DNA from 2 places in the Viridibacillus sp. KH_047 genome. Region 2 is predicted to be linked to the other one. Evidence: a T-box and tRNA genes for the amino acid it is inferred to sense, from the RefSeq annotation. Region 2 holds a T-box; the other holds one or more tRNA genes.
The links. A T-box is a leader RNA that pairs with one kind of tRNA and senses whether it is charged. The one in region 2 lies ahead of alaS (alanine--tRNA ligase), so its partner is inferred to be a tRNA-Ala.

Region 1: it encodes a tRNA-Ala, which carries the amino acid that the T-box ahead of alaS (alanine--tRNA ligase) is inferred to sense. The anticodon was not compared.

Annotation. Positions count from the first base shown of each region.
Region 1 is NZ_CM174479.1:92,255-108,059, forward strand. Features, by position in the region: gene AC3IS5_RS00450 (anthranilate synthase component I family protein) at 1-126, shown strand, start outside; gene pabA (aminodeoxychorismate/anthranilate synthase component II) at 123-716, shown strand; gene pabC (aminodeoxychorismate lyase) at 716-1,552, shown strand; gene folP (dihydropteroate synthase) at 1,552-2,403, shown strand; gene folB (dihydroneopterin aldolase) at 2,454-2,822, shown strand; gene folK (2-amino-4-hydroxy-6-hydroxymethyldihydropteridine diphosphokinase) at 2,819-3,340, shown strand; gene AC3IS5_RS00480 (helix-turn-helix domain-containing protein) at 3,292-3,531, shown strand; partial or broken gene AC3IS5_RS00485 (tRNA-dihydrouridine synthase) at 3,600-3,809, shown strand; gene lysS (lysine--tRNA ligase) at 4,011-5,495, shown strand; rRNA gene AC3IS5_RS00495 (16S ribosomal RNA) at 6,063-7,615, shown strand; rRNA gene AC3IS5_RS00500 (23S ribosomal RNA) at 7,800-10,729, shown strand; rRNA gene rrf (5S ribosomal RNA) at 10,863-10,978, shown strand; tRNA gene AC3IS5_RS00510 (tRNA-Val) at 10,988-11,063, shown strand; tRNA gene AC3IS5_RS00515 (tRNA-Thr) at 11,079-11,154, shown strand; tRNA gene AC3IS5_RS00520 (tRNA-Lys) at 11,167-11,242, shown strand; tRNA gene AC3IS5_RS00525 (tRNA-Leu) at 11,263-11,347, shown strand; tRNA gene AC3IS5_RS00530 (tRNA-Gly) at 11,372-11,446, shown strand; tRNA gene AC3IS5_RS00535 (tRNA-Leu) at 11,453-11,541, shown strand; tRNA gene AC3IS5_RS00540 (tRNA-Arg) at 11,574-11,650, shown strand; tRNA gene AC3IS5_RS00545 (tRNA-Pro) at 11,655-11,731, shown strand; tRNA gene AC3IS5_RS00550 (tRNA-Ala) at 11,751-11,826, shown strand; rRNA gene AC3IS5_RS00555 (16S ribosomal RNA) at 11,974-13,526, shown strand; tRNA gene AC3IS5_RS00560 (tRNA-Ile) at 13,623-13,699, shown strand; tRNA gene AC3IS5_RS00565 (tRNA-Ala) at 13,713-13,788, shown strand; rRNA gene AC3IS5_RS00570 (23S ribosomal RNA) at 13,885-15,805, shown strand, end outside.
Region 2 is NZ_CM174479.1:1,152,518-1,168,322, reverse strand. Features, by position in the region: gene pssA (CDP-diacylglycerol--serine O-phosphatidyltransferase) at 1-95, shown strand, start outside; gene sigK (RNA polymerase sporulation sigma factor SigK) at 198-902, shown strand; gene mtnN (5'-methylthioadenosine/S-adenosylhomocysteine nucleosidase) at 1,142-1,834, opposite strand; gene AC3IS5_RS05825 (YrrS family protein) at 1,948-2,715, opposite strand; gene greA (transcription elongation factor GreA) at 2,824-3,300, opposite strand; gene udk (uridine kinase) at 3,411-4,049, opposite strand; gene AC3IS5_RS05810 (peptidase U32 family protein) at 4,049-5,323, opposite strand; gene AC3IS5_RS05805 (peptidase U32 family protein) at 5,341-6,270, opposite strand; gene AC3IS5_RS05800 (O-methyltransferase) at 6,277-6,909, opposite strand; gene mltG (endolytic transglycosylase MltG) at 6,999-8,117, opposite strand; gene AC3IS5_RS05790 (DUF1292 domain-containing protein) at 8,206-8,499, opposite strand; gene AC3IS5_RS05785 (DUF1292 domain-containing protein) at 8,528-8,824, opposite strand; gene ruvX (Holliday junction resolvase RuvX) at 8,837-9,256, opposite strand; gene AC3IS5_RS05775 (IreB family regulatory phosphoprotein) at 9,259-9,525, opposite strand; gene alaS (alanine--tRNA ligase) at 9,605-12,232, opposite strand; T-box leader at 12,277-12,491, opposite strand; gene recD2 (SF1B family DNA helicase RecD2) at 12,583-15,054, opposite strand; gene AC3IS5_RS05760 (tetratricopeptide repeat protein) at 15,071-15,730, opposite strand; gene mnmA (tRNA 2-thiouridine(34) synthase MnmA) at 15,745-15,805, opposite strand, start outside.

The sequences.
Region 1 (15,805 bases), 1.1 Mb from region 2:
GCATATATACAAGCGGGTGCGGGTATTGTGATAGATTCTATTCCTGCAAATGAATATATTGAATCGCTAAATAAGGCAAAGGCTTTATGGCAAGCGAAGGCGATGGCAGAGGAGTGTAACGTATGATTTTAATGATTGATAACTATGATTCATTCACCTATAATCTCGTGCAATATTTTGGTGAATTTGGACAAGAGCTTATTGTGAAAAGAAATGATGAGCTAACAGTGCAGGAGATTGAAAGGCTTGCGCCTGCTATGATTGTTATCTCTCCAGGACCTTGTAGTCCAAATGAAGCTGGTAGAAGTTTAGAAATCATTGCTCATTTTGCAGGGAGCATTCCGATTTTCGGTGTCTGTCTAGGGCATCAGGCGATTGCACAAGTATTTGGTGGGAAAGTTATTCGTGCAGAACGATTAATGCATGGTAAAACATCACCTGTACAGCATGATAGTAAAGGTGTAAATAGTGGGCTACCGAATCCATTCCAAGCAACGCGATATCATTCGTTAATTGTTGAACGTGAAACTTTACCTGAGTGTCTAGAAATTACTTCGTCGACAGCAGAAGGTGAGATTATGGGGATTCGTCATAAGGATTATCCAATTGAAGGTGTTCAGTACCATCCGGAGTCGATTATGACAGAGGAAGGTAAGAAGATATTGCAGAACTTTATCGAGTGCTATTGTGAGGTTACTGAAGGAAGTGGTAACTAATGTGGTGTTGGATGAACGGGGAGTATGTACAGAGTAAAGATTTAAGGATTTCGCCATTCGATCACGGCTTTTTGTATGGATTAGGCTTCTTTGAAACATTTCGTACGTATGACGGAGACATATTTCTGTGGGAAGAGCATTGTAAAAGGCTGCAACGAGCATTAGATGATTATCATATCGTTTTACCGTATAGCTTTGATGAATTGTTAGCTATTATTCGTGAGTTGGATAATCGTTGTAATGGAGAAGATGGTTATTTCCGTTTGAATGTATCGGCAGGTGCGCATGATATTGGATTAAAACCAACAAGCTATGCTGAACCGACTGTTATTGTATTTCGTAAGCCTTTACCTAATATGGTGAGAGGGCAAGAGAAATCAGCGGTATGGTTGAAAACAGAACGTAATTCACCAGAGCAATCAATCCGCCATAAATCCCATCATTATGCGAATAATGTATTAGCTCGATTTGAAGTACCTTCTTTAGCTGATTTGGAAGGTTTTTTCGTGAACGAAGATGGATTTGTAGCAGAAGGTATTACGTCAAATATTTTTTGGGTGACGGACGGCAAGGTATACACGCCTTCTATTGAAACGGGTATTTTACCAGGTATTACGCGCGGTCAAGTAATGCGGCAAATGACTGTCATTGAAGGGTTATATACTCGAGAGCAATTAGAACAAGCGGATGAGTGCTTTATAACAACTTCTATTCAAGAGCTTATCCCAATCCGCTCTTTGCAAGGTAAAAATTTCCTGGGAAATAACGGGCCGGTTTACAAAGCTCTTCATGAGCAGTATGTTAAAAGTATAAATGATGAGAAAGGGAGATCTTGATGAACCTAGACAATTACACAGCACCACTAACTATCGATGGGCATATACTCGACTTCCATAAAGAGACGTTTGTGATGGGGATATTAAATGTAACACCAGACTCTTTTTCAGATGGCGGAAAATATAATGATTTAGAAGCAGCGGTCGCTCAAGCTAAGCAAATGGTTGCTGATGGTGCCAAGATTATTGACATCGGCGGCGAATCAACCCGCCCTGGACATACTCAAATCTCAGTCGAAGAAGAATTATCTCGTGTTATACCTATTATTAAAGAGCTTCGTAAAGAGGTACATGTATTGATCTCAATTGATACATATAAAGCAGAAGTAGCAAGACAAGCTGTATTAGCTGGAGCACATATAATTAATGATATTTGGGGAGCTAAGTACGACCCTGAAATTGCTAGTGTGGCTGCAGAGTTAAATGTACCAATTATTTTAATGCATAACCGCGAAAATGAAGAATACGGGACAAACTTTTGGGAGGTAGCCAAAGCTGATCTAGAAAAGAGTTTGCAAATCGCCAAAGCTGCTGGGGTACCTGATGCATATATTTGGCTAGACCCGGGGATTGGATTTGCGAAATCGCACCATGAAAATATATTGATGATGCAATCTTTACCGCAATTAGTAGAAATGGGTTATCCTGTATTACTTGCGACGTCTCGCAAAAGAATGATTGGTAATGTCTTAGACCTCCCTGTTACTGAACGGGTGGAAGGTACGGGTGCTACAGTCTGCTTTGGGATCGATAAAGGTTGCCATATGGTACGTGTACATGATGTTAAGGCAATCACCCGTATGACAAGAATGATGGATGTCTTATTAGATAAACAACCAAATGTAGAATGATAAGGTTTAGTTTAAAATAATATTTCTAATAATGAAGTGGAGTGTTAACTATGGATTATATCCATGTAAAAGATATGGAGTTTTATGGCTATCATGGTGTTTTAGCTGCCGAAACCGCTATTGGTCAGCGTTTTAGGGTATCGATATCACTAGCGGTAGATTTACATCAAGCTGGGGAGACAGACGAGCTTGAGTATACAGTGAATTACGCGGAAGTTTATATGATTTGCAAAGAAATTGTTGAAGGTGAACCGTATAAACTAATCGAAGCCGTTGCGGAGCGAATTGCAACGCGTATTCTGGCTACATATGAAGGGCGAGTAAAAGGGTTGCGTGTAGAAATGATTAAACCTGATCCGCCGATTCCAGGTCATTACCGGGAAGTGTCTGTTGAATTGACAAGAGGTGAGTTTAAATGAACGAAGCCTTTATTTCTCTAGGTTCAAATATAGGAGAGCGGTTGCGAACTTTGCAACATGCAGTCAAGTTACTAACTGAACATCCAGAAGTGGAAGTTGTTGCTGTGTCTTCTGTGTATGAGACTGATCCTGTTGGCTTTACAGATCAGGATGCATTCTTTAATATAGTTGTGCAAATTCGCACTTCGTTAAATCCGGAAAAAACACTTGAATTGTGCCAATCGATCGAGAACGAGTTAAAGCGTGTTCGCGTAATTCGTTGGGGTCCAAGAACGATAGACCTTGACGTTTTGCTTTATAATCACGACAATATTGAAACAGAGACACTTATTGTTCCGCATCCAAGAATGCATGAACGTGCCTTTGTTCTTGTACCATTATTGGAAATCGCTCCAGATCTCATATATCCTAAAACAAACGAAGCGTTGCAATCGATGCTATCTAGTGTTGGGAAAGAAGGCGTGCGACAATGGAAAACGATCGCTGGGGTAGAAGAATTCGTGCATTTCGAAAACTAAAAAGAATTCAGCAGGTCGAATTTGCGAAAAAAGTTGGTATGTCTACTTCTATTTTAGGTAAAATTGAACGTGGGGAACGTTTGCCCACAGAAGAACAGTTACAGATCATAGCGACAGCGCTTGATATAAATATGGACGAATTAAAAGGTGGGGAAAAGCCTCCAACTGTACAAGGAGGAAACGAAGTATGACATTAATAAATGACAAACCGTTCAAAATTGGCGACATTGTTATGGATAACTGAGTAGTGCTTGCTCCGATGGTAGGTATTTGTAATTCGGCTTTCCGTCTGACAGTAAAAGAATTTAGAGCGGGTTTAGTTTATGTGGAAATGATTTCAGATAAAGGGATTGTTTATCGAAATGATAAAACAATGAATTTGCTTTACATCGATGAACGTGAAAATCCACTTTCGATACAAATATTTGGTGGCGATATAGAAACGCTTGTAGAAGCAGCTAAATATGTAAGCGGCAGAAAAAGCTATCCATATTATTTAATAAAACTCCGAGTCGTCGCCTTTGAAGTGACGGCTTTTTTCTTTAGGAGCTAATGGATTATGAAGTATTTACTAGTAAATGATGATAAAGACGTGAATCGTCCAGCAAAATTGTGTACAATAAGTACATTATGGACTGCATAGCGGAACAAAAAATGAGGAGTGAATATCGTGTCTGAAGAATTAAATGACCAAATTTTGGTGAGACGCCAAAAGATGGCTTCTATTAGAGAAAACGGCTTAGATCCATTCGGTGCCCGTTTTGAACGTACGCATTTATCAAACGAAATCAAAGAACAGTATGTGGAGTTTACTAAAGAACAATTAGAAGAAGATTTACATGAAGTTGTAATCGCGGGTCGTATTATGACAAAACGCGGTAAAGGTAAAGCTGGTTTTGCGCATATTCAAGATTTGGGTGGACAAGTACAAATTTATGTTCGTAAAGATGCTATTGGTGAAGAAGCATACGAATTGTTTAAACAAGCGGACCTAGGAGATATCGTAGGTATTCGTGGTAATGTTTTCCGTACTCAAGTAGGAGAACTTTCTGTTAAAGCATTAGAATTCACTTTCCTAACTAAATCACTACGCCCAATGCCAGAGAAATTCCACGGCTTAAAAGATATAGAGCAACGTTATCGTCAACGTTACTTAGATTTAATGACGAGTGAAGAAAGTAAACAAACTTTCATTACTCGATCTAAAATAATTCAAGCTATCCGTCGTTATTTAGATGGCAATGGTTACCTTGAAGTAGAAACACCTATGCTTCACACAATTGCAGGCGGAGCAGCTGCTCGTCCTTTCATTACGCATCACAATTCATTAGATATGGAATTATATATGCGTATTGCTATTGAACTTCACCTAAAACGATTAATCGTTGGTGGACTTGAAAAAGTGTATGAAATCGGTCGTGTATTCCGTAATGAAGGTATGTCAACGCGCCATAACCCAGAATTCACTATGATTGAATTATATGAAGCGTATGCTGACTATCGTGACATCATGGCACTTACAGAGAATTTAATTTCTCACGTAGCGCAGGAAGTATTAGGTACAACTGATGTACAATATGGCGATGATGTTATTAGTTTAGCGCCAGGTTGGACTCGTTTGCATATGGTAGATGCAGTTAAAGAAGCAACAGGTGTAGACTTCTGGACTCCAATGTCGAAAGAAGAAGCGCAAGCGCATGCAAAAGAACACGGTGTTGAAATTAAAGACTCTATGGAAGTAGGGCATATTATCAATGAATTCTTCGAACAAAAAATAGAAGAAACATTAGTTCAACCTACATTTATCTATGGTCATCCAGTGGAAATTTCTCCATTAGCTAAGAAGAACCCTGAAGATGAGCGATTTACAGATCGTTTTGAATTATTCATTGTACGTCGTGAGCATGCAAATGCATTTACTGAATTAAATGATCCAATCGATCAACGTGAACGCTTTGAAGCGCAGCTTGTTGAAAAAGAAGCAGGTAATGATGAAGCGCATGAAATGGACGATGATTTCATTGAAGCATTAGAGTATGGTATGCCGCCAACAGGTGGATTAGGTATCGGTATCGATCGCTTAATCATGTTGTTGACGAATTCACAAACTATACGTGATGTATTATTATTCCCTACAATGCGTCCTCGTGATTAAATACTAAGGTTTTCTTATTGAAAAGACTCTAGTTAATACTAGAGTCTTTTTTATTTACGTTCTATTAGAGAGGTTAGCTTTTTGTTTGAAAATTACTAAGAAGTTTATTACAATAGAAGACAAGCTATTTTTGTAAGTACCTAATGTTGACTTATAAATATGCTTTCATTTTTTAAAAAAAGGTGTTGCGTTAGAATTAATATAGTGGTATATTAATTGAGTTGCTAATTTAGCTAACAAAACGATTTGAAAATAACTTAAAAAAGTTGTTGACACTGAGTAGTGAGTTTGATAAGATATAAAAGTTGCTGATAAACAAGCAACGATAACGAGTTTGAAACAACGATTTGAAAATAACTTAAAAAAGTTGTTGACAACGAAAAGTTATCGCGATATAATATTGAATGTCGCTAACGAAGCGGCAAACATAATGAACCTTGAAAACTGAACATGCAAGACGTTAATCAATAAATGTTTTTGGACATCAACTCTGTTGGTGGATCAAAACAAAAATAGATATCATCTTCGGATGATACGCTAGCAAAGCTAATGAGCTTTCAAACTACTTTTATGGAGAGTTTGATCCTGGCTCAGGACGAACGCTGGCGGCGTGCCTAATACATGCAAGTCGAGCGAATGATGAAGAAGCTTGCTTCTTCTGATTTAGCGGCGGACGGGTGAGTAACACGTGGGCAACCTACCTAGTAGATTGGGATAACTCCGGGAAACCGGGGCTAATACCGAATAATCCATTTTGTCACATGGCAAAATGCTGAAAGGCGGTTTCGGCTGTCACTACTAGATGGGCCCGCGGTGCATTAGCTAGTTGGTGGGGTAACGGCCTACCAAGGCAACGATGCATAGCCGACCTGAGAGGGTGATCGGCCACATTGGGACTGAGACACGGCCCAAACTCCTACGGGAGGCAGCAGTAGGGAATCTTCCACAATGGACGAAAGTCTGATGGAGCAACGCCGCGTGAGTGATGAAGGTTTTCGGATCGTAAAACTCTGTTGTAAGGGAAGAACAAGTACGTTAGTAACTGAACGTACCTTGACGGTACCTTATTAGAAAGCCACGGCTAACTACGTGCCAGCAGCCGCGGTAATACGTAGGTGGCAAGCGTTGTCCGGATTTATTGGGCGTAAAGCGCGCGCAGGTGGTTTCTTAAGTCTGATGTGAAAGCCCACGGCTCAACCGTGGAGGGTCATTGGAAACTGGGAGACTTGAGTGCAGAAGAGGAAAGTGGAATTCCAAGTGTAGCGGTGAAATGCGTAGAGATTTGGAGGAACACCAGTGGCGAAGGCGACTTTCTGGTCTGTAACTGACACTGAGGCGCGAAAGCGTGGGGAGCAAACAGGATTAGATACCCTGGTAGTCCACGCCGTAAACGATGAGTGCTAAGTGTTAGGGGGTTTCCGCCCCTTAGTGCTGCAGCTAACGCATTAAGCACTCCGCCTGGGGAGTACGGCCGCAAGGTTGAAACTCAAAGGAATTGACGGGGGCCCGCACAAGCGGTGGAGCATGTGGTTTAATTCGAAGCAACGCGAAGAACCTTACCAGGTCTTGACATCCCAATGACCGCTCTAGAGATAGAGTTTTCCCTTCGGGGACATTGGTGACAGGTGGTGCATGGTTGTCGTCAGCTCGTGTCGTGAGATGTTGGGTTAAGTCCCGCAACGAGCGCAACCCTTGATCTTAGTTGCCATCATTAAGTTGGGCACTCTAAGGTGACTGCCGGTGACAAACCGGAGGAAGGTGGGGATGACGTCAAATCATCATGCCCCTTATGACCTGGGCTACACACGTGCTACAATGGACGATACAAAGAGTCGCTAACTCGCGAGGGTATGCTAATCTCATAAAATCGTTCTCAGTTCGGATTGTAGGCTGCAACTCGCCTACATGAAGCCGGAATCGCTAGTAATCGTGGATCAGCATGCCACGGTGAATACGTTCCCGGGCCTTGTACACACCGCCCGTCACACCACGAGAGTTTGTAACACCCGAAGTCGGTGAGGTAACCTTTATGGAGCCAGCCGCCGAAGGTGGGATAGATGATTGGGGTGAAGTCGTAACAAGGTAGCCGTATCGGAAGGTGCGGCTGGATCACCTCCTTTCTAAGGATAATTACGGAAACAGATCTTGGATCTGTCGATTAACGTCTTGCGTTCAGTTTTGAAGGCTCATTGTAAAATGATCTTCAAAACCTTGTTCTTTGAAAACTGGATAAAACGACATTGAAGCAAATTAAGTAACACATTTTTTATTATTAAGTTTTTTAGGCTTAATAACTAACTTTTAGGTTAAGTTATTAAGGGCGCATGGCGGATGCCTTGGCACTAGGAGCCGAAGAAGGACGGCACTAACACCGATATGCTTCGGGGAGCTGTAAGTGAGCTTTGATCCGGAGATTTCCGAATGGGGGAACCCACTGTTCGTAATGGAGCAGTATCTTGACGTGAATACATAGCGTCTTGATGGCAGACCCAGGGAACTGAAACATCTAAGTACCTGGAGGAAGAGAAAGAAAAATCGATTCCCTGAGTAGCGGCGAGCGAAACGGGAATAGCCCAAACCAAGAGGCTTGCCTCTTGGGGTTGTAGGACACTCTATATGGAGTTACAAAGGAATGAGTTAAATGAAGCGGTCTGGAAAGGCCCGCCAGAGCAGGTAACAGCCCTGTAGTTGAAAGTTCATTCTCTCTTGAGTGTATCCTGAGTACGGCGGAACACGTGAAATTCCGTCGGAATCTGGGAGGACCATCTCCCAAGGCTAAATACTACCTAGTGACCGATAGTGAACCAGTACCGTGAGGGAAAGGTGAAAAGCACCCCGGAAGGGGAGTGAAATAGATCCTGAAACCATGTGCCTACAAGTAGTTAGAGCCCGTTAATGGGTGATAGCGTGCCTTTTGTAGAATGAACCGGCGAGTTACGATTACATGCGAGGTTAAGTTTTAGAAGACGGAGCCGTAGCGAAAGCGAGTCTGAATAGGGCGAATGAGTATGTGGTTGTAGACCCGAAACCAGGTGATCTACCCATGTCCAGGGTGAAGGTAAGGTAACACTTACTGGAGGCCCGAACCCACGTACGTTGAAAAGTGCGGGGATGAGGTGTGGGTAGCGGAGAAATTCCAATCGAACCTGGAGATAGCTGGTTCTCTCCGAAATAGCTTTAGGGCTAGCCTCGTGATAGAGAATCCTGGAGGTAGAGCACTGTTTGAACTAGGGGTCCATCCCGGATTACCGAATTCAGACAAACTCCGAATGCCAGTGATTTATGCACGGGAGTCAGACTGCGAGTGATAAGATCCGTAGTCAAAAGGGAAACAGCCCAGACCACCAGCTAAGGTCCCAAAGTAATTGTTAAGTGGAAAAGGATGTGACGTTGCTTAGACAACCAGGATGTTGGCTCAGAAGCAGCCATCATTTAAAGAGTGCGTAATAGCTCACTGGTCGAGTGACGCTGCGCCGAAAATGTATCGGGGCTAAACAATTCACCGAAGCTGTGGATGGACATCTTAGATGTCCGTGGTAGGAGAGCGTTCTAAGTGCTGTGAAGTCAGACCGGAAGGACTGGTGGAGCGCTTAGAAGTGAGAATGCCGGTATGAGTAGCGAAAGACGGGTGAGAATCCCGTCCACCGAATGACTAAGGTTTCCTGAGGAAGGCTCGTCCGCTCAGGGTTAGTCGGGACCTAAGCCGAGGCCGATAGGCGTAGGCGATGGACAACAGGTTGATATTCCTGTACCACCTATTTACCATTTGAGCAATGGGGGGACGCAGTAGGATAGGGTAAGCATGCTGTTGGTTATGCATGTTCAAGCAGTGAGGCGTGAAATGAGGCAAATCCCATTTCTATAACGTTGAGCTGTGATGACGAGGACGTATGTCCGGAGTTCCTGATTTCACACTGCCAAGAAAAGCCTCTAGCGAGGTAAAAGGTGCCCGTACCGCAAACCGACACAGGTAGTCGAGGAGAGAATCCTAAGGTGTGCGAGAGAACTCTCGTTAAGGAACTCGGCAAAATGACCCCGTAACTTCGGGAGAAGGGGTGCTCTAGTAGGGTGAAAGCCCGAGAGAGCCGCAGTGAATAGGCCCAGGCGACTGTTTAGCAAAAACACAGGTCTCTGCAAAACCGTAAGGTGACGTATAGGGGCTGACGCCTGCCCGGTGCTGGAAGGTTAAGAGGAGTGCTTAGCGCAAGCGAAGGTGCGAATTGAAGCCCCAGTAAACGGCGGCCGTAACTATAACGGTCCTAAGGTAGCGAAATTCCTTGTCGGGTAAGTTCCGACCCGCACGAAAGGCGTAACGATCTGGGCACTGTCTCAACGAGAGACTCGGTGAAATTATAGTACCTGTGAAGATGCAGGTTACCCGCGACAGGACGGAAAGACCCCGTGGAGCTTTACTGTAGCCTGATATTGAATTTTGATACATCTTGTACAGGATAGGTAGGAGCCAGAGATTCCGGAGCGCCAGCTTCGGAGGAGGCGTTGGTGGGATACTACCCTAGATGTATTGAACTTCTAACCCATGCCCCTTAGCGGGGTAGGAGACAGTGTCAGGCGGGCAGTTTGACTGGGGCGGTCGCCTCCTAAAGAGTAACGGAGGCGCCCAAAGGTTCCCTCAGAATGGTTGGAAATCATTCGTAGAGTGTAAAGGCATAAGGGAGCTTGACTGCGAGACCTACAAGTCGAGCAGGGTCGAAAGACGGGCTTAGTGATCCGGTGGTTCCGCATGGAAGGGCCATCGCTCAACGGATAAAAGCTACCCCGGGGATAACAGGCTTATCTCCCCCAAGAGTCCACATCGACGGGGAGGTTTGGCACCTCGATGTCGGCTCATCGCATCCTGGGGCTGTAGTCGGTCCCAAGGGTTGGGCTGTTCGCCCATTAAAGCGGTACGCGAGCTGGGTTCAGAACGTCGTGAGACAGTTCGGTCCCTATCCGTCGTGGGCGTAGGAAATTTGAGAGGAGCTGTCCTTAGTACGAGAGGACCGGGATGGACACACCGCTGGTGTACCAGTTGTTCTGCCAAGGGCATCGCTGGGTAGCTATGTGTGGACGGGATAAGTGCTGAAAGCATCTAAGCATGAAGCCCCCCTCAAGATGAGATTTCCCATTACGCAAGTAAGTAAGATCCCTCAAAGACGATGAGGTAGATAGGTTCGAGGTGGAAGTGTGGCGACATACGGAGCTGACGAATACTAATAGATCGAGGACTTAACCAAATTTTACTTAATAAACTTCAATGTAATTTATCCAGTTTTGAGAGAACAAGAAAAACTTTTTAAAAAAAGTTTTAAAAAAAACACTTGCTTTTAAAGAAGTGAAGTGATATAATAATTCTTGTCTTAAAAATAGTCTAGTGACGATAGCAAAGAGGTCACACCCGTTCCCATGCCGAACACGGAAGTTAAGCTCTTTAGCGCCGATGGTAGTTGGGGGTTTCCCCCTGTGAGAGTAGGACGTTGCTAGGCGAACAATATGGAGGATTAGCTCAGCTGGGAGAGCACCTGCCTTACAAGCAGGGGGTCGGCGGTTCGATCCCGTCATCCTCCACCATTTTTAATAAACATTGCCGGTGTAGCTCAGTTGGTAGAGCAACTGACTTGTAATCAGTAGGTCGAGGGTTCGACTCCTTTCGCCGGCACCATTCATTTTATATGAGCCATTAGCTCAGTTGGTAGAGCATCTGACTTTTAATCAGAGGGTCGTAGGTTCGAATCCTACATGGCTCACCATTTTTTAAAAAACATTATATGCGGGTGTGGCGGAACTGGCAGACGCACTAGACTTAGGATCTAGCGCCGCAAGGCGTGGGGGTTCGACTCCCTTCACCCGCACCATAATTTTAAGTTTATCAGCATATTGCGGAAGTAGTTCAGTGGTAGAACACCACCTTGCCAAGGTGGGGGTCGCGAGTTCGAACCTCGTCTTCCGCTCCAAAATATGCCGGGGTGGCGGAACTGGCAGACGCACAGGACTTAAAATCCTGCGGTAGGTGACTACCGTACCGGTTCGATTCCGGTCCTCGGCACCATTTCTTTTAATTTAATACAAGTGATAATATATGCGCCCGTAGCTCAATTGGATAGAGCGTCTGACTACGGATCAGAAGGTTGTGGATTCGACTTCTGCCGGGCGCGCCATTAACGGGAAGTAGCTCAGCTTGGTAGAGCACTTGGTTTGGGACCAAGGGGTCGCAGGTTCGAATCCTGTCTTCCCGACCATTATTACTTATACTCACACGGGGCCTTAGCTCAGCTGGGAGAGCGCCTGCCTTGCACGCAGGAGGTCAGCGGTTCGATCCCGCTAGGCTCCACCATATATATCTTATGAACCTTGAAAACTGAACATGCAAGACGTTAATCAATAAATGTTTTTGGACATCAACTCTGTTGGTGGATCAAAACAAAAATAGATATCATCTTCGGATGATACGCTAGCAAAGCTAATGAGCTTTCAAACTACTTTTATGGAGAGTTTGATCCTGGCTCAGGACGAACGCTGGCGGCGTGCCTAATACATGCAAGTCGAGCGAATGATGAAGAAGCTTGCTTCTTCTGATTTAGCGGCGGACGGGTGAGTAACACGTGGGCAACCTACCTAGTAGATTGGGATAACTCCGGGAAACCGGGGCTAATACCGAATAATCCATTTTGTCACATGGCAAAATGCTGAAAGGCGGTTTCGGCTGTCACTACTAGATGGGCCCGCGGTGCATTAGCTAGTTGGTGGGGTAACGGCCTACCAAGGCAACGATGCATAGCCGACCTGAGAGGGTGATCGGCCACATTGGGACTGAGACACGGCCCAAACTCCTACGGGAGGCAGCAGTAGGGAATCTTCCACAATGGACGAAAGTCTGATGGAGCAACGCCGCGTGAGTGATGAAGGTTTTCGGATCGTAAAACTCTGTTGTAAGGGAAGAACAAGTACGTTAGTAACTGAACGTACCTTGACGGTACCTTATTAGAAAGCCACGGCTAACTACGTGCCAGCAGCCGCGGTAATACGTAGGTGGCAAGCGTTGTCCGGATTTATTGGGCGTAAAGCGCGCGCAGGTGGTTTCTTAAGTCTGATGTGAAAGCCCACGGCTCAACCGTGGAGGGTCATTGGAAACTGGGAGACTTGAGTGCAGAAGAGGAAAGTGGAATTCCAAGTGTAGCGGTGAAATGCGTAGAGATTTGGAGGAACACCAGTGGCGAAGGCGACTTTCTGGTCTGTAACTGACACTGAGGCGCGAAAGCGTGGGGAGCAAACAGGATTAGATACCCTGGTAGTCCACGCCGTAAACGATGAGTGCTAAGTGTTAGGGGGTTTCCGCCCCTTAGTGCTGCAGCTAACGCATTAAGCACTCCGCCTGGGGAGTACGGCCGCAAGGTTGAAACTCAAAGGAATTGACGGGGGCCCGCACAAGCGGTGGAGCATGTGGTTTAATTCGAAGCAACGCGAAGAACCTTACCAGGTCTTGACATCCCAATGACCGCTCTAGAGATAGAGTTTTCCCTTCGGGGACATTGGTGACAGGTGGTGCATGGTTGTCGTCAGCTCGTGTCGTGAGATGTTGGGTTAAGTCCCGCAACGAGCGCAACCCTTGATCTTAGTTGCCATCATTAAGTTGGGCACTCTAAGGTGACTGCCGGTGACAAACCGGAGGAAGGTGGGGATGACGTCAAATCATCATGCCCCTTATGACCTGGGCTACACACGTGCTACAATGGACGATACAAAGAGTCGCTAACTCGCGAGGGTATGCTAATCTCATAAAATCGTTCTCAGTTCGGATTGTAGGCTGCAACTCGCCTACATGAAGCCGGAATCGCTAGTAATCGTGGATCAGCATGCCACGGTGAATACGTTCCCGGGCCTTGTACACACCGCCCGTCACACCACGAGAGTTTGTAACACCCGAAGTCGGTGAGGTAACCTTTATGGAGCCAGCCGCCGAAGGTGGGATAGATGATTGGGGTGAAGTCGTAACAAGGTAGCCGTATCGGAAGGTGCGGCTGGATCACCTCCTTTCTAAGGATAATTACGGAAACAGATCTTGGATCTGTCGATTAACGTCTTGCGTTCAGTTTTGAAGGTTCATAAAAACCTTATATTTTTCCGAAAAAGGGGCCTATAGCTCAGCTGGTTAGAGCGCACGCCTGATAAGCGTGAGGTCGATGGTTCGAGTCCATTTAGGCCCACCATTTTTCTTTTTTTGGGGCCTTAGCTCAGCTGGGAGAGCGCCTGCCTTGCACGCAGGAGGTCAGCGGTTCGATCCCGCTAGGCTCCACCAATATTGTTCTTTGAAAACTGGATAAAACGACATTGAAGCAAATTAAGTAACACATTTTTTATTATTAAGTTTTTTAGGCTTAATAACTAACTTTTAGGTTAAGTTATTAAGGGCGCATGGCGGATGCCTTGGCACTAGGAGCCGAAGAAGGACGGCACTAACACCGATATGCTTCGGGGAGCTGTAAGTGAGCTTTGATCCGGAGATTTCCGAATGGGGGAACCCACTGTTCGTAATGGAGCAGTATCTTGACGTGAATACATAGCGTCTTGATGGCAGACCCAGGGAACTGAAACATCTAAGTACCTGGAGGAAGAGAAAGAAAAATCGATTCCCTGAGTAGCGGCGAGCGAAACGGGAATAGCCCAAACCAAGAGGCTTGCCTCTTGGGGTTGTAGGACACTCTATATGGAGTTACAAAGGAATGAGTTAAATGAAGCGGTCTGGAAAGGCCCGCCAGAGCAGGTAACAGCCCTGTAGTTGAAAGTTCATTCTCTCTTGAGTGTATCCTGAGTACGGCGGAACACGTGAAATTCCGTCGGAATCTGGGAGGACCATCTCCCAAGGCTAAATACTACCTAGTGACCGATAGTGAACCAGTACCGTGAGGGAAAGGTGAAAAGCACCCCGGAAGGGGAGTGAAATAGATCCTGAAACCATGTGCCTACAAGTAGTTAGAGCCCGTTAATGGGTGATAGCGTGCCTTTTGTAGAATGAACCGGCGAGTTACGATTACATGCGAGGTTAAGTTTTAGAAGACGGAGCCGTAGCGAAAGCGAGTCTGAATAGGGCGAATGAGTATGTGGTTGTAGACCCGAAACCAGGTGATCTACCCATGTCCAGGGTGAAGGTAAGGTAACACTTACTGGAGGCCCGAACCCACGTACGTTGAAAAGTGCGGGGATGAGGTGTGGGTAGCGGAGAAATTCCAATCGAACCTGGAGATAGCTGGTTCTCTCCGAAATAGCTTTAGGGCTAGCCTCGTGATAGAGAATCCTGGAGGTAGAGCACTGTTTGAACTAGGGGTCCATCCCGGATTACCGAATTCAGACAAACTCCGAATGCCAGTGATTTATGCACGGGAGTCAGACTGCGAGTGATAAGATCCGTAGTCAAAAGGGAAACAGCCCAGACCACCAGCTAAGGTCCCAAAGTAATTGTTAAGTGGAAAAGGATGTGACGTTGCTTAGACAACCAGGATGTTGGCTCAGAAGCAGCCATCATTTAAAGAGTGCGTAATAGCTCACTGGTCGAGTGACGCTGCGCCGAAAATGTATCGGGGCTAAACAATTCACCGAAGCTGTGGATGGACATCTTAGATGTCCGTGGTAGGAGAGCGTTCTAAGTGCTGTGAAGTCAGACCGGAAGGACTGGTGGAGCGCTTAGAAGTGAGAATGCCGGTATGAGTAGCGAAAGACGGGTGAGAATCCCGTCCACCGAATGACTAAGGTTTCCTGAGGAAGGCTCGTCCGCTCAGGGTTAGTCGGGACCTAAGCCGAGGCCGATAGGCGTAGGCGATGGACAACAGGTTGATATTCCTGTACCACCTATTTACCATTTGAGCAATGGGGGGACGCAGTAGGATAGGGTAAGCATGCTGTTGGTTATGCATGTTCAAGCAGTGAGGCGTGAAATGAGGCAAATCCCATTTCTATAACGTTGAGCTGTGATGACGAGGACGTATGTCCGGAGTTCCTGATTTCACACTGCCAAGAAAAGCCTCTAGCGAGGTAAAAGGTGCCCGTACCGCAAACCGACACAGGTAGTCGAGGAGAGAATCCTAAGGTGTGCGAGAGAACTCTCGTTAAGGAACTCGGCAAAATGACCCCGTAACTTCGGGAGAAGGGGTGCTCTAGTAGGGTGAAAGCCCGAGAGAGCCGCAGTGAATAGGCCCAGGCGACTGTTTAGCAAAAACACAGGTCTCTGCAAAACCGTAAGGTGACGTATAGGGGCTGACGCCTGCCCGGTGCTGGAAGGTTAAGAGGAGTGCTTAGCGCAAGCGAAGGTGCGAATTGAA
Region 2 (15,805 bases):
TTTTTATCTCTATACTTTCAACGGTATTTTACATGTTTTTGTTCCCGATTTTATCTATTTTAATGATAAGTACTTTTTCTTTGAAAAAAGTTTAAAGAAATGTCTAAAGCGTCCAATTAAATTGGGCGCTTTTTTACGTACTTAGACAACCACTTGATGTCATATATTGATGAACGATGACAGAAAGGATGTCTGAAATGAGTACTTTATTAACTGCCATCATCCAATTTTGGATGGAAATACCTTCACTTGTCGGCTATTTGAAAGGTCAGGCGTTCCCTCAACCATTTTCAAAGGAAGAAGAGGCCATTTGTTTGGAGCGCTATTTAGCAGGCGATGAACAAGCGAAACTTGAACTTGTCGAAAGAAACATGCGTCTTGTCGCCCATGTCGTGAAAAAATTTCATCCGAAACACGAGCAACTTGATGATTACATTTCCATCGGTACTATTGGTTTAATGAAAGCTGTTAGTAGCTTTACACCGGATAAGAAAACACGCTTAGCTACCTATGCCGCACGCTGTATTGAAAATGAAATACTGATGTTCTTAAGAGCTCAGAAAAAAGTACAGAAGGATGTTTCTTTATATGAACCAATAGGTACAGATAAAGACGGTAACGCATTAGAAATTACAGACTTACTACAAAGTGATGAACGACCAACTGATGTACAGATTGAGCAACAAGAGGAGGAACAGCATTTATATAGACATCTCGATAAATTGGATGAACGGGAACTTGAAATTATTCAAAATCGCTATGGATTAGGTACCTTTGAACCTTTGACTCAAAAAGAAATAGCAAAAAAACTAAGTATCTCTAGAAGTTACGTTTCTCGCATTGAAAAACGTGCATTGATCAAACTCTATCAATATTTTAAACATGAAAAAAACTCCCTCTGAGAGGCATCTCAGAGAGAGCTTACTAGTTATTTAAGTTAGTCAGTCGTTTCAGCTGTAATAATTAAACTAGCAATCGCTGTAATCGCCATTGCTCCTGCCATTAAAAATACCATGCCAAATCCTCCTAACATCCCTAGATTAATGTGTAGCATCCCTACAACTATTTTACCATTAGGATGTTCTTTAGATCTGATGATATATGAACAACTTCTGTCAAATAGTAGGCGTAATTGTGAACATTAAAGTTTTTCAATAACGCGTAACACGATTTCAGTTGAATGTTTTGCAGCCACTGGTAAAAATTCCTCAAAACTAATATTCGATTCTTTACCTGCAATATCAGATAACGCTCGAATAACGACGAATGGTGTACCGAATTGATGACATACTTGCGCTACTGCTGCCGCTTCCATTTCAGCAGCCTTCATTTGTGGGAAGTGACTTCTAACAAGCGCTACACGTTCAGGATCGTTCATAAATGAATCTCCAGTTGAAATAAGCCCTGTTGCAAATTGATGCTCTCCAAGCTCTGCTACGGCTTCCTCAGCAACTTTACGAAGCTTCTCATCTGCTTTAAAAGCAGCAGGCATTTGTGGTACTTGACCCATTTCATAACCAAAGATAGTAGCATCAACGTCATGATGTCGTACTTCATCAGAAATAACAACAGCTCCAACTTCTAAGTTTTCATCAAAGCCACCTGCTGAACCTGTATTAATCACAACATCGGGTTTAAATTGGTGTAACAAAATTGTCGTAGACATCCCTGCATTGACTTTACCAATTCCACTTTTAAGTAAAATAACCTCATGCCCTTTATATGTACCTGTTGTATATTCACTATTTGCGATTGTTGTTGAAGTTGTATTTTCAAGTGTTGCACGTAGAAGTTCTACTTCTTCTTCCATTGCACCAATAACTGCGATTTTCATATTTCTCCGCCTTTCTTTTTTCGACACTTCACTTAACATAAAACAAAAGGCGTCCATCCGTCAAGAGTGAGGATGACGCCTTTTCAATTTCTTAAAAGAGATTATTAATTTGTTTATGGTAAAGTATTTAAAACTTCCATTTTCGTTGGTTTCCAGCCTTTATTTTTTACCCATTTCATATAAACACGGTACTTATCTTTTTTATCTTTTGATGAAACAGTCCCTATTGCTGTATCAGGACTTCCACCGTTTTTAAGATACCAAACAATCATTTCATCTTCATTTAAACCAGTTGTTGAAGCAAGTGTAGCGACCTTCTCTTTCCAGTCTGTTGAATTAGAATCGTAACTAGAATTATGCGGTGCATCTGATTCCTTTTGAGCCGTAGCAGTTGGTTTCCAGTTATCGTCTTTGATGACTTCTTTGACAATCGGATCATCTGAATCTTCTTTTTTCGCTGTTGAGCTATTTGTTTTATCTTCTGATGAATTTGAGTTGCTATCTGTAGAAGTATTATTATCAGTTTGTGTTTGATCTACCGAGTTATCACTCTCTGTATCTTCTTCAGTATTAGTAGTATCTTCTACATTATCATTCTCTTCATCATTGTCTTCCGTTACATTTGGTTCTACTTGCTCGTCTGACTCATCTTCCTCTTCTTCTGCAGGTTGTTTAATAACAGGTTTTTCAGTCTGTACTTTATCTATTTCTTTTGCAGTGTCTTTGTCATCCGATTTGTCACCTACTATAATCATAGTCGCTACTACAAGAATAAGTAGTACAACGACACCTATTAGTCCATTTAATACTTTATCCATTTTTTTCTTTTTATCTTGTGGTCGATTAGGTTGTGGGTTGTATCGACGTTTCGTCTCAGTCATTTAGATTCCCCCTATGTAAAATCTCTCCTATATCGTAACACGAATTGTTTCATTGTCCCAAACAAAAAAAGCTTATCCATTTAGAATAAGCCTTTTTGCATAATCATTTTATTTGATTGTGATGATACGTACATCCATGTCTCCACCAGGAGTAGTAACTTTTAACTCTTCTCCGACTTTACGGCCTAGAAGACCTTTAGCGATTGGTGAGTCATTTGAGATAAGACCTTCGATTGGGTCTGCTTCTGCAGAACCTACGATTGTGTAAGTTTCTTCATCACCATCTGGAAGCTCTAAAAATGTAACCGTTTTACCAATTGCTACAAAATCATTACTCAATTGGTCTTCTGTGATGATAACAGCGTTACGAATCATCGCTTCAAGAATCGTGATACGACCTTCAACAAATCCTTGTTCATCTTTAGCTGCATCATACTCAGAGTTTTCAGAAAGGTCACCGAAACTACGAGCTATTTTAATACGCTCTACTACTTCTTTACGTTTCGTTGAGATTAAGTACTCTAATTCATCTTGTAATTTCTGTTTACCCGCCGCTGTCATTGGGTATTGTTTTTCATTTGACAAAGTATTTCACTCCTTAGATAATTCACTACTTAATAAAAATACTATGCCGCTTCTATGAAAAGAATGCGACATAGTTTTTATGAAAATATTGCCAATCCATAAATATCATATTACACAATAGTTTCAGATTCAAGAATTGTTTTAATTTTTGTAACCATTAAATCGATTGCCACTTCATTTTGACCACCCTCAGGGATGATAATATCCGCATATCGTTTTGTTGGTTCGATGAATTGATTGTGCATTGGACGGACAACAGATAAGTATTGGTCAACTACAGAATCGATTGAGCGGCCACGCTCATTAATATCACGAACAATACGACGGATAATACGTAAGTCGGAATCAGTATCCACAAATAATTTAATATCCATTAAATCGCGTAGACGTTCATCTTCTAAAACTAAAATTCCTTCTAGAATAATTACATCCTGTGGTTCGATGTGAATTGTTTCTTTTGCACGTGTATGTAGAGCATAGTCATACACTGGTTTTTCTATGGCTTGTCTATTTAACAGACATTTGACATCTTCAATTAATAAATCTGTATCAAAGGCATTTGGATGATCATAGTTTGTAGATAAACGTTGTTCAAACTCTAAATGACTTTGGTCTTTATAATAATAGTCTTGTTCAATAACAACAACTGAGTGTTCTTTAAATACATCATGGATAGCATGTGTAACACTCGTTTTACCTGAACCCGAACCACCGGCAATTCCAATTACAACAGGGCGTTTTTTACTCATTATCGGGTCTCCTTACGCATCATATTATGTGGGAATAATTCTTGTTCGCATTTAAAGCGAACAATTTGTAACGGATGACGTGCTGCGTCTAGTGCATTGCCGTCCTCATCCCAAACTTCATCTAGTGTTACTCGGAAATTTTCAATTTCAGGACCGAAAAATTCCACTTCTTCACCTGGTTTGAAGAAGTTTCGTTGTTGCAATGTAACCATTTTTGTTTCTTTATCATAATCAAGCACCATGCCGACGAAATCATATTTCGTTTGTTTACCATGCTCTCCAAACATTTGTTGCTCGTAACTTGGCTCTCCTTCAAAGAAAGATGATGCCGTTTCACGATTAGCACATTTATCTAGTTCCTCTAACCAAGCTTTATCGATTTTGAAGTTATCTGGGTCTGCACAGTATGCATCCATTACTTTACGATATACACTCACAACTGTTGCTACGTAATGAATGGATTTCATACGACCTTCTACTTTTAATGAATCGATTCCAAGCTCAATAATTTTCGGAATAGATTCAATTAGTTTTAAGTCTTTCGGACTCATAGCAAATGCTTCATCATTTTCAGTAAACAATGGTTTTTCAACACCATCTTCTACTTCATATAAATCATAATCCCAACGGCATGATTGGCAACAACCACCGCGGTTAGAATCACGTGCTGTCATATGGTTAGATAACACACAACGTCCACTATAGGCGATACACATCGCACCATGAACGAAAGACTCGATTTCGATATCCACTTTTTCTTTCATTAGCTTGATTTCCTCAGCACTTGTTTCACGAGCCAATACAACTCGGTGCAAACCTTCCTCTTTCCAATACTGTACTGCCTTCCAGTTGGATAGAGATTGCTGTGTACTTAAATGAATTTCAATCTTTGGTGCTACTTCACGACATGTTTCAATAATAAGTGGATCTGCCACGATTATACCTGTAATACCTGCTGATTCTAGGTCACGTAAGTAATCTTCAAGACCGTCCATGTTTTCATTATGCGCAAAGATATTTGTTGTGACATAAATTTTAGCGCCATATTTTTTTGCAAATTCAACACCTTCACGCATTTCGTCAATGGAGAAGTTGCCTGCATTTGAACGTAAACCAAATTCGCGTCCGCCGATGAAAACAGCATCTGCACCGTAGTGTACAGCTATTTTTAATTTTTCTAAGCTACCTGCTGGTGCCAATAATTCAGGTTTTCGCACGATGACTCTTTTGCCATCAATGATTTCGCTGATGCGATCATTTTGTATGATTGTCAAAGTGTACCTCTCCTTTCTTAATAGACTGTTTCCTTAAAGTAGAATCCAGTATCTAATGGACGAATTGCTGGTTGAATTTCTTCAATTTTTGCTAATAAGTCATTTTTAATATCGAAATAGCTGTCAGCTGATTCCGCATAAGCATCGATTGCCTTACGGTAACATTCTGTCACAGTAACAACATATTCAGGTGATTGCAGTACACCTTCAATTTTAAATGAATCAGTTCCCGCTTCAAATAACTCATCTAATTCATCAATAATACACAAATCATTCGGACTGAAAATGTGTGTACCATTTAAATCTTCATAAATTGGATATTTGTTATTACGTTCGTCATCATGTAAGAACATATTACGATTTTCTTTACGGTTTTCTACTTCCATTGCTTTATCTTGATATAAGAAATAGTTACCCAGTAATGAACGTTTTGATTGGAACATACAAGTCATACCATGAACTTGTACTTCGATTTCAAATTTTGTGTTTTCTTTAATTTCAATTACTTCATCCATGCTTAACTCACGAGCTAAAACTGTACGCGTTGCTCCGCGTTTACCCCAATAGTCCGCTTGGAACCAGTTTGTTGCAATAGTTTCCGGATTCCAATGTAGTGGAATCGTCACTTCTGCTTCACGTCGAGCAATAATCATAGCAGGATCGCCGAAAACGATTGCATCTACGCCAATTTCCGCTAATTTTCGCATATATGGTGCAAGTGCGTCTACTCGGTCATTATGGAAAATAGCATTCATCGCTACATATACTTTTTTTCCTGCTGCATGAATTTTCTCAGTTGCTGCAGCTACTTGTTCTATTGAAAATTCACCTGCTAAACGTAGACCGAATTGTTGTTCACCTATTAAAAAAGCATCCGCTCCAGCTTGGATGAGTGCTTCAACATGCTCAACAGATTGTGGTGTAACGAGTAATTCAGGTTTCTTCATGAATGGTCACCTCTTTATACATATCAATAAACCGTCTCCTACTGGGAAGAATGTGGATTTGTAATCAGGATGATTAATAATCCAATCTGCAAAATGATGTAGGTTACGGATCATCGTTCTTTTTCTTCTTGGTACTTCCTTCATATCTAAATCTGATAGGCCATGCATGTACATATTATCGATATATAGTATACCGCCAGAACGAACTAGGGGACTATATTTGTCGAAAAAGCGTTGGTACTGACCTTTTGCCGCATCAATAAAAACAGCATCAAAAGTTGGATGATTACTTTCCACATCCACTTCTAACGCATCCCCTTCAAGTAACTCAATATTCTCTTTAGCAACCGATTGTGCGATAAATTGTTTTGCATGTTGAATACGTAGGGCATCACGTTCAATCGTCACAACCTGGCATTGTGGTAATGTCTCTGCCATACGAATAGCGGAATAGCCAATGGCTGACCCTATTTCTAATATAGATGATGGCTGTTGTATACGCAGCATTTGAAGCAATATCTCGATTGCAGGTAATTGCATAATTGGTACGTGGTTCTCTTCAGCGAAGCGTTCCATTTCCATTAGCAATTCTGATCTTGGTTGGATGAAGGTTTGAATATATGAATCCGAAATGTTCATACTTTCATAGCTCCTTAAGTATCAAAAATACACTTTATATTATCATGAAAATAGAAGAAAAGCGAGTGGTGCTTTTCTTCTACAGTTTGTTACTTAATATATTTGTTAACATTCTTTAGATGTTCCTCGTACTTTTCAGCGAAATGATTGATACCATTTTTATCCGCTAAGAAATACAAGTATGGCGTTTCAGCTGGGCTAATTGCCGCATCTAATGATTCTTTACCTGCATTGGCTATCGGTCCAGGTGGTAAACCTTTCACTTTATATGTGTTATAAGGATTTTCTACCTCTAAGTCTTTATATAAGACGCGTTCCTTATGCTCACCTAATGCATATAAAACTGTCGGGTCTGTTTGTAACGGCATACCCGCTTCAAGTCGGTTATAGAAAACACTTGCGATTGTTTCTCGGTCGGTTTTAGCAGTAGCTTCACGTTCAAGTAATGATGCAAATGTTAAAAATTCATGAACTGACATACCTTTTTCTTTTAACTGCTCACTATATTGCGTTACAACTGTATTTGTTTGAGCAATCATTTGATCTACAATTTCTTCTAAAGAAGGTTCGTCTTCAAAAAATGCATAGGTTGCTGGATATAAATAACCTTCTAGTGCATAACGAATATTTTTATTACTTACTTTTTTCGTAATCAGTTCTGGGTATTTCGCTTTCATCTTCTTAACGAAAGATTTGCTTGTTACAAGCTTCATAAATTCATCTGAAGAATACTGCGTACTCTTAGCAACGCGATTGCCAATTTGATCTAGAGTCATACCTTCTGGAATGATAAGAGAGAAAGCTGGTTGACGATAGACCTTACCTGTTTTCAAACTTTGAATAATTTCATCTATAGTCATTGATTTTGTTAATTTATATGAGCCAGCTTGGAACTCTGATTCATTTTTAAATTTTGTGTAGTATTTAAAAACCTTAGCATTTTTAATGATGTTCTTTTTCTCAAGAGTGGTAGCTATAGAATCGAGCGTAGAGCCAATTGGCACTTCAACCTTCACTGACTTATTAGAATCAGGATCAACAGGTTTTAATGCACTAGATACATAAAAATACACGCTCGTACCAATTAAAGCTGTAACAACAATAACGATTAAAGCAATAATGAAAACAATTTTTCGAACGGTTTTTACTTCCTTTTTGTGTTCTTTCATTTTCTCTAACATTGCTTTTTTTTGAGATTCCTGGTCCACTAGCTGTCCTCCTATTACTTATTTAAACTATTATCATAAAGAAAAAGCGGAATGAAAAAACCATTCCGCTTTCATAAAGGCTTACAGATTACTCTTCACCGAATTCAGCGTCAAGCGTGTTCAATACTTCTTCAACCATATCCCACTCTTCATCTGTTTCGATTTCTTCAATCGATTCAAGTTCACCGTCTTCTGATAATATAGTTTTAGCAGCGAAAACTTCTACTTGTTCACCCTCTGCAATGCCCTCTTCATAATAAAGAACGTATGATTGTTCAGTAGCATCTACTGAAAATTCATAAAGCACGGCATATGTGTGTTCGTTGCCTTCTTCATCGATTAGATGGATATGTTTATGATCGTGTTCTTGTTCATTTGACATGCTTTTCACCTCTTGTTTAAATTAAAAATTATTCAGCGTCGATATCTTCATCAAGCTCATTTACAACTTGCTCGATTAAATCCCATTCAGCTTCTGTTTCGATTGGTGCTAATTCACCGTCTTGACCATCTTCAGAAGGAGTGAATGCTGATGCAAAGATTTCTACTTCGCCTTCTTCATCTTCAGTACCGATTACGTAGTAAAGTACGTAAGATTTACCGAATTCTTCTGAGTCAAATGTATGAAGTACTTCACATAGTTGTTCGTTGCCCTCTTCATCTACCACTGTGATATTGCGTTGTTCTTGTTCTTGTTCGTTTGTCATAATATATTCACCTCATAATTGTTTTCGGTCTAAAAATCCTTGAAGGATCATAGCCGCAGCCATCTTATCAATAACTTTTTTTCGATCTTTGCGACGGACATCTGCTTCAATTAGCAAGCGCTCCGCAGCCATCGTTGTTAGACGCTCATCCCATAATGTTACCTTTAATGAGAAGGTCTCCTCTAATAGCTCTTTATAGCGTTGAGAAGCTTCTCCTCTTGGGCCGACAGTATTGTTCATATTTTTGGGGAATCCAACAACGAATTCCGTTACTCCATATGATTGGACAAGTTCACGAATTCGGTCAATACCAAATTCATCGTTTTCTTCGTCGATTTTTACAGTTTCAATTCCTTGAGCAGTCCAACCTAGTGCATCACTAATTGCTACTCCAACTGTTTTAGAACCAACATCTAAACCCATTATTCTCATCATTATGCCTCGTTATTCTTTTTAATGTAGAACTTCACAAGTTCCTCTAGTATTTCGTCACGCTCAAGCTTGCGAATTTTGTTACGAGCCTCTTGATGACGAGGAATATATGCCGGATCACCTGACAGCAGGTAACCAACAATCTGATTAATCGGATTATACCCTTTTTCTTCTAGTGCCGCATGAACATGAAGCATAGTTTGCTTTACTTCTTGTTCCATAGATTCTTCGGGAAAATTAAATTTCATCGTTTGATCGAACGAACTCATGCTCAGCACCTCACTTTAAGTATTTGAAAGTATAAAAAATCTTCTATTCATAGTAAGTATAACGTATTAGAGCTACCTTTTAAATAGATTTTACATAATCATAAACAGATTCAAGCGCTTCTGCAAGTTTAGAGCCATCTTTTGCCCCAGCCATCGCCATATCTGGGCGACCGCCACCTTTACCACCGCATTGTTCTGCTACTTGTTTAACGATATTTCCAGCGTGATAGTTCCCACCAGCTATGTCTTTTGTAACACCTGCAATAAGCATTACTTTATCGCCTTCAGTTGCACCTAAAACAATAACGCTGTTAGTCATTTTCTCTTTTAGATCATCCATTAATTGTCGTAATTGATTGTTGTCTTTTGCTTCTACTTTAGTAGCAAGAACTGTGACTTCACCAATTTCTTTTGCAGCAGATAAAATATTAGACGCTTGAGCGTTCGCAATTTTAGAAGATAGTGCAGCATTTTCGCGTTGTTGTTCTTTGTAATCATGTTGTAAACCTTCAACACGAGCAACTAAATCTTTTGGATTAGCTTTTAATAGTGCTGCTGCTTGCTCTAGAATATGTTGCTCTTCTTTTGCTGCAACGAAAGCTGCTTTACCTGTAACAGCTTCAAGACGACGAGTACCTGCTCCAATACCGCTCTCAGAAACAATTTTAAAGAAACCAATTTGTGAAGTACGGTCTACGTGAATACCACCGCAAAGTTCTAATGAATAGTCGCCCACTTGTACAACACGAACTACATCACCATATTTCTCACCAAATAAAGCCATTGCACCCATTGCTTTTGCTTCATCGATTGCTTTGTTTTCAATAATAACAGCGATATCATCCCAAATTTTTTCGTTCACAATTCGCTCAATTGTTTCTAACTCTTTTCTTGTTACTTGACCGAAATGAGAGAAGTCAAAACGTAAACGATCTGGTCCTACATAAGAACCTGCTTGGTTTACATGATCACCTAATGTGTCTTTTAATGCACGTTGTAATAAGTGAGTCGCTGTATGGTTTTTAATCGTTTGATTGCGAGCATCGCGATCTACAATTGCATGAACTTCATCTTCAATATGCATTTCTCCAGTTTCCACAATAACTGTATGCAAGTTTTGACCGTTCGGTGATTTTTGTACATCTTTAATTGACGCAGTGAATGAGTCATTTGAGATTGTACCATGGTCAGCAATTTGACCACCTGACTCTGCATAAAATGGTGTTTCAGAAAGAATAACTAATACTTCTTCACCTTCAGAAGCTTCTTTTACTTCTTGTCCATTTGCTACGATTGCAACTACTTTTGCATGTGTTGTTAATGTTTCATAACCAACAAATGTACTTTCTTGGTTTAGATTAGCCAATACTTCAGATTGAACATGCATTGAATCGACGTCTTGACGAGCTGCACGAGCACGGTTACGTTGTGCTTCCATCTCTTTTTCAAAACCTTCGTGGTCTACAGTCATATTCACTTCTTCAGCATATTCTTCTGTTAATTCAACAGGGAAACCATAAGTGTCATATAGACGGAAAGCGTCCTTACCTGGCACGATAGTTGAGTTTGCTGCTTTTTGCGTTTCAACTACTTCATTAAAAATAGCTAAACCGCCGTCTAATGTTTCGTGGAAACGAACTTCTTCATTTTTGATAACACGTTGGATAAAATCTTGTTTTTCTTTTACTTCTGGATAGAAGTCCACCATAATTTCGCCAACAGTTGGTACTAAATCATACATAAATGGTTTTTCAATACCTAATTGTTTTGCGTAACGTACGGCACGGCGTAGTAAACGGCGTAGTACATAACCACGTCCTTCGTTTGATGGAAGTGCTCCATCACCTATAGCAAATGCTACTGTACGAATATGGTCAGCGATTACTTTGAACGCTTCATCTTTGTTTACATCAACGTGATATTTTACACCAGAAATACGTTCTGTATGCTCGATAATTGGCATAAATAAATCCGTATCAAAGTTTGTTGGTACATTTTGTACAACAGAAGCCATACGTTCTAGCCCCATGCCAGTATCAATATTTTGTTTTGGCAGCGGTGTGTATGTGCCATCAGGATTATGGTTGAACTCTGAGAATACAAGATTCCAGATTTCTAGGTAACGTTCATTTTCTCCACCTGGATATAGTTCAGGATCTGATTCGTCTGCACCGTATGATTCTCCGCGGTCATAGAAGATTTCTGAATTTGGACCACTTGGACCTTCACCGATATCCCAGAAGTTTCCTTCAAGACGAATTAAGCGCTCTTCAGGAATTCCGATTTCATCTTTCCAGATTGTATACGCTTCAGTATCTTCAGGATGAATAGTAATTGAAAGCTTTTCAGGTTCAAAGCCCATCCATTTTGCATCTGTTAAGAACTCCCAAGCGTAGTGAATAGCTTCTTTTTTGAAGTAGTCACCGATTGAGAAATTCCCTAACATTTCGAAGAATGTATGGTGACGAGCTGTTTTACCTACGTTTTCGATATCGTTTGTACGGATAGACTTTTGTGCATTAACGATACGAGGATTGTCAGGAATAACACGACCATCAAAGTATTTTTTTAAAGTTGCTACTCCTGAGTTGATCCATAATAATGATGGGTCATTAATAGGCACAAGTGGTGCACTTGGCTCTTGTTTATGTCCCTTCTCTTCAAAGAACTCAATATATTTACGACGAATTTCTGCTGCTGTTTTCATTTGCTTATTCCTCCTTTAGACAATAAAAAACCTTCATCCACTATAAAAGGGACGAAGGTTGAAAATTCGCGGTACCACCCTAGTTACAACAGACCGGTCTTGCGTCTATTGTCTCTTCATTAAGCCTTAACGCGGCAAACGACAGGGATTAGCTGTACTCGGGATGAGCTTTCCAAAATGATTTGTGAAGGTTCTTGCAGCCTGGGAACCTCTTTCTGTGCACATTGCATAATGTACTTATATCCTTCGTAGTTTTAAGCGATATATATATTGTTAGTTACAAATATTCGAAAATACGATTGTTTTCAAATATCGACTCAATCTTATTTTAAAAAAGGTCTTTGTATCTGTCAAATCTCTTCTTCAAGAAAATCATAAGGACTTATACCTTTCATGCCGATTAAAGGGTGGATATCTAAATAATTTTCAGTATTCAAAGATTGTGATTCCAACGAAAGTTGCTCTTCTTGTGGTATCTCAGATGTTGTATCAGTCGTTTCTGACAGTTGTGCCATTACTGGCTCAACAGAATCTTTAACCGCCTCTAGCACTTCTTCTATTTGAAGACGCTGTGCTAAAGTAGTGTTTCTTTGAAGATCATCTGTTCTTAGCATACCATATTTAAACACATCAATTTCACCACAAAGAATGAGGAAGTTTTTTGCCCTCGTAATTCCTGTATATAACAAGTTTTTACGCAACATTTTAGAATAACCACGTACTACTGGCATAATAACTGTTTGGAATTCACTACCTTGTGATTTATGAATTGAACAACAGTAAGCAAGAGTGATTTGATTCAAATCACCGCGTTGATATGTTACTTCAATGCCATCATATGAAGCTACAAGTAAGTCTTGTTTCTCAATTGTCTCATTCGCTTTGATAATACTAATTACTTCCCCCATATCACCGTTAAAGACATTGCTATTCGGTTGATTGACAAGTTGTAAAATTTTATCACCAATACGATACGTCACATCACCAAAAGTTATTTCCTTACTCTTTTCAGTTTTCTTCGGATTAACAAGTTCCTGAATCATTTTATTAATTGCATCAATGCCTGCAGGGCCTCTATACATAGGAGCTAAAATTTGCACATCATGAATAGAGAATCCTTTCTTAACAGCACTTGATACGACTTGTTTGATGACATTAGCTACTTGGTCGGAGCTAGCTTGGATAAAAGAACGATCGGATGTTTTTGCAAGCATGTTTTGCGGCATCTCGCCTTTTTTCATTTGATGGGCAAGTTCAATAATTGATGAGCCATCTGCTTGTCTATATACATCAGTTAACTCAACAGTAGGAATTGCTTTAGAAGCAAGTAAATCTTTTAGCACTTGTCCAGGACCTACAGGCGGCAATTGATCTTGGTCACCAACAAAAATAACTTGGCAATCGTCATTTAACGATTTCAACAACTGATGAGCGAGCCATGTATCAACCATCGACATTTCGTCGACGATGATGAGCCGCCCTCCAACTTCCTTCTCCGTTTCCTCTTCCTTTTCTTGTCCCGTGAAGCCCAGCAAACGGTGAATAGTCATCGCTGGTAATTCAGTTGATTCACTAAGACGCTTAGCTGCTCTTCCTGTTGGCGCCACTAATACAATCGGAAAGGGCTCGTCTTTTTCAATATAGTCTTTTGGATTTAAAGTTAAGCCGTGAAGCTCTGCATAAACGTCTACAATCCCTCTAACTACAGTCGTTTTCCCTGTACCAGGCCCACCTGTTAAAATCATAACTGCTGAGTTAATAGCCTTCTCAATGGCGTCCACTTGCGTTTCTGCATATGAAACACCAAAACGTTCCTCAGCATCACCGATAAATTTTCGGATTTCAGATGTAGGGAACGCGGATTGTTCAGCATTTTTTTGAACTAACTCTGTAATTTTAGAAGCAATACCAATCTCTGAAAAATACAAAGACGGCATATAGAGGCGTGTTTCTTCACCACAAATTTTACTGTCCTCACGAAGCTCGATACAGGCTTTTGAAATCGCCTCAAAAGGAATTTCATATGCCTGACTCATTTCAAGTAGGCTTTTCGCTTGTGGCAGAATATCCTTCGCTTCCATATATACATGCCCCTCCGACAAAGCACCCGCATTTAAAAGGTGTAACACTGCAGCTTTAATACGATCTGGATGGTCCCCTGTAATATGTAGTTTAGCTCCTAATTCATCTGCACGTTGAAAACCTACACCTTCAACTTCTTCAATAAGTCTGTAAGGATTCTCTGTTAAAAGTTGAATTGTTTCATTTTCATACATTTGGTAAATACGCACTGCTAGTTGTGGACCAAAGCCCCAGTCATTTAATTGGATCATAATACGATCCAATCCTAGATTTTGCTCTAGTACGGAGCGTAATGTCTCTTTTTTATCTTCTGTAAGTCTTGGAATTTCATCAAGAGCATCCGGGTTATTTATAATAATTTTAATGGCGTCTTTCCCTAGCTTTTTAACGATTGTCTCAGCCGTTTTATGACCTATCCCTGGGAATAAATCACTCGACAAGTAATGCACTACACCTTGTTCAGTACCAGGAATCTCTTTAACAAAAGTATTAGCTTGAAATTGTATGCCGTATTTAGGATGCTGTTTCAATTGTCCAGTAAAACGATACAACGTTTCTTGAACGACAGATGGAAAAAAGCCTGTCACGATAATTTCTTTTTCTTGATATGTCGTATTCGTTTCTTGGATTTTCAACTTAATGATGGAAAATAAATTCTGAGGATTATGGAAGATAGAGACGACAGGCCGACCGACGATAAATAGCTGTTCTTCTTGAAACAATGATACATTTTCAGTCAACGCTGTCCCCTCCTTTTTATTGGTGCTTCATAGCAATCATATCGTGGATATAACGCGCTTGTTCAAACTCAGGTTGTAATGTAAATGCTTGTTTCAAATGATACAAAGCATCTTCTGTACGCTCAGTTGATACTGCAAAAAGTACACCTAAGTTATAGTGGGCATCTGCATTATTCCAGTCTTGATCGATAACATATTGTAATTCTTTTTGTGCTACATCAAACATCTCTAATGAGCAAAGTAAAATTCCGTATGCTAGACGAACTTGTACGTCTTCAGGAGCTAACTCTGCTGCTCTTTGTAAATAAGGTAACGCTAATTTTGTTTCACCAGCACGTTCGAAGCTCTTTCCAAGCATATAGAATGCATCTTCACCTTCAATACCTAGGCGAATAGCAATTTCATATAATTTTGCCGCTTCCATAAAACGCTCGCTATTGTAATATAAATTAGCTAACCCGTAATAAGCTGTCGCTGCTTTTTCATCTAAAGTAATTGCTTTTTGAAAGAAACGCTCTGCTCTTTCAGTTTCATCCATAGAAGCTAGTAGGTTACCAAAGTTAATGTAACCTACTGTGTTATTTGGTTCTTCCTCTATTGCTTGTGTAAAAGCCTTGACAGCGTCTTCGTAACGCTTCTCTTGAATAGCCTTTATACCTTGTTCGTTAAAATCCACTATTTCCACTCCTATTAACCTACATACGTTAATTTTTTACCGTCTTTAAAGACTTCATCAATTGTTGCGCCACCT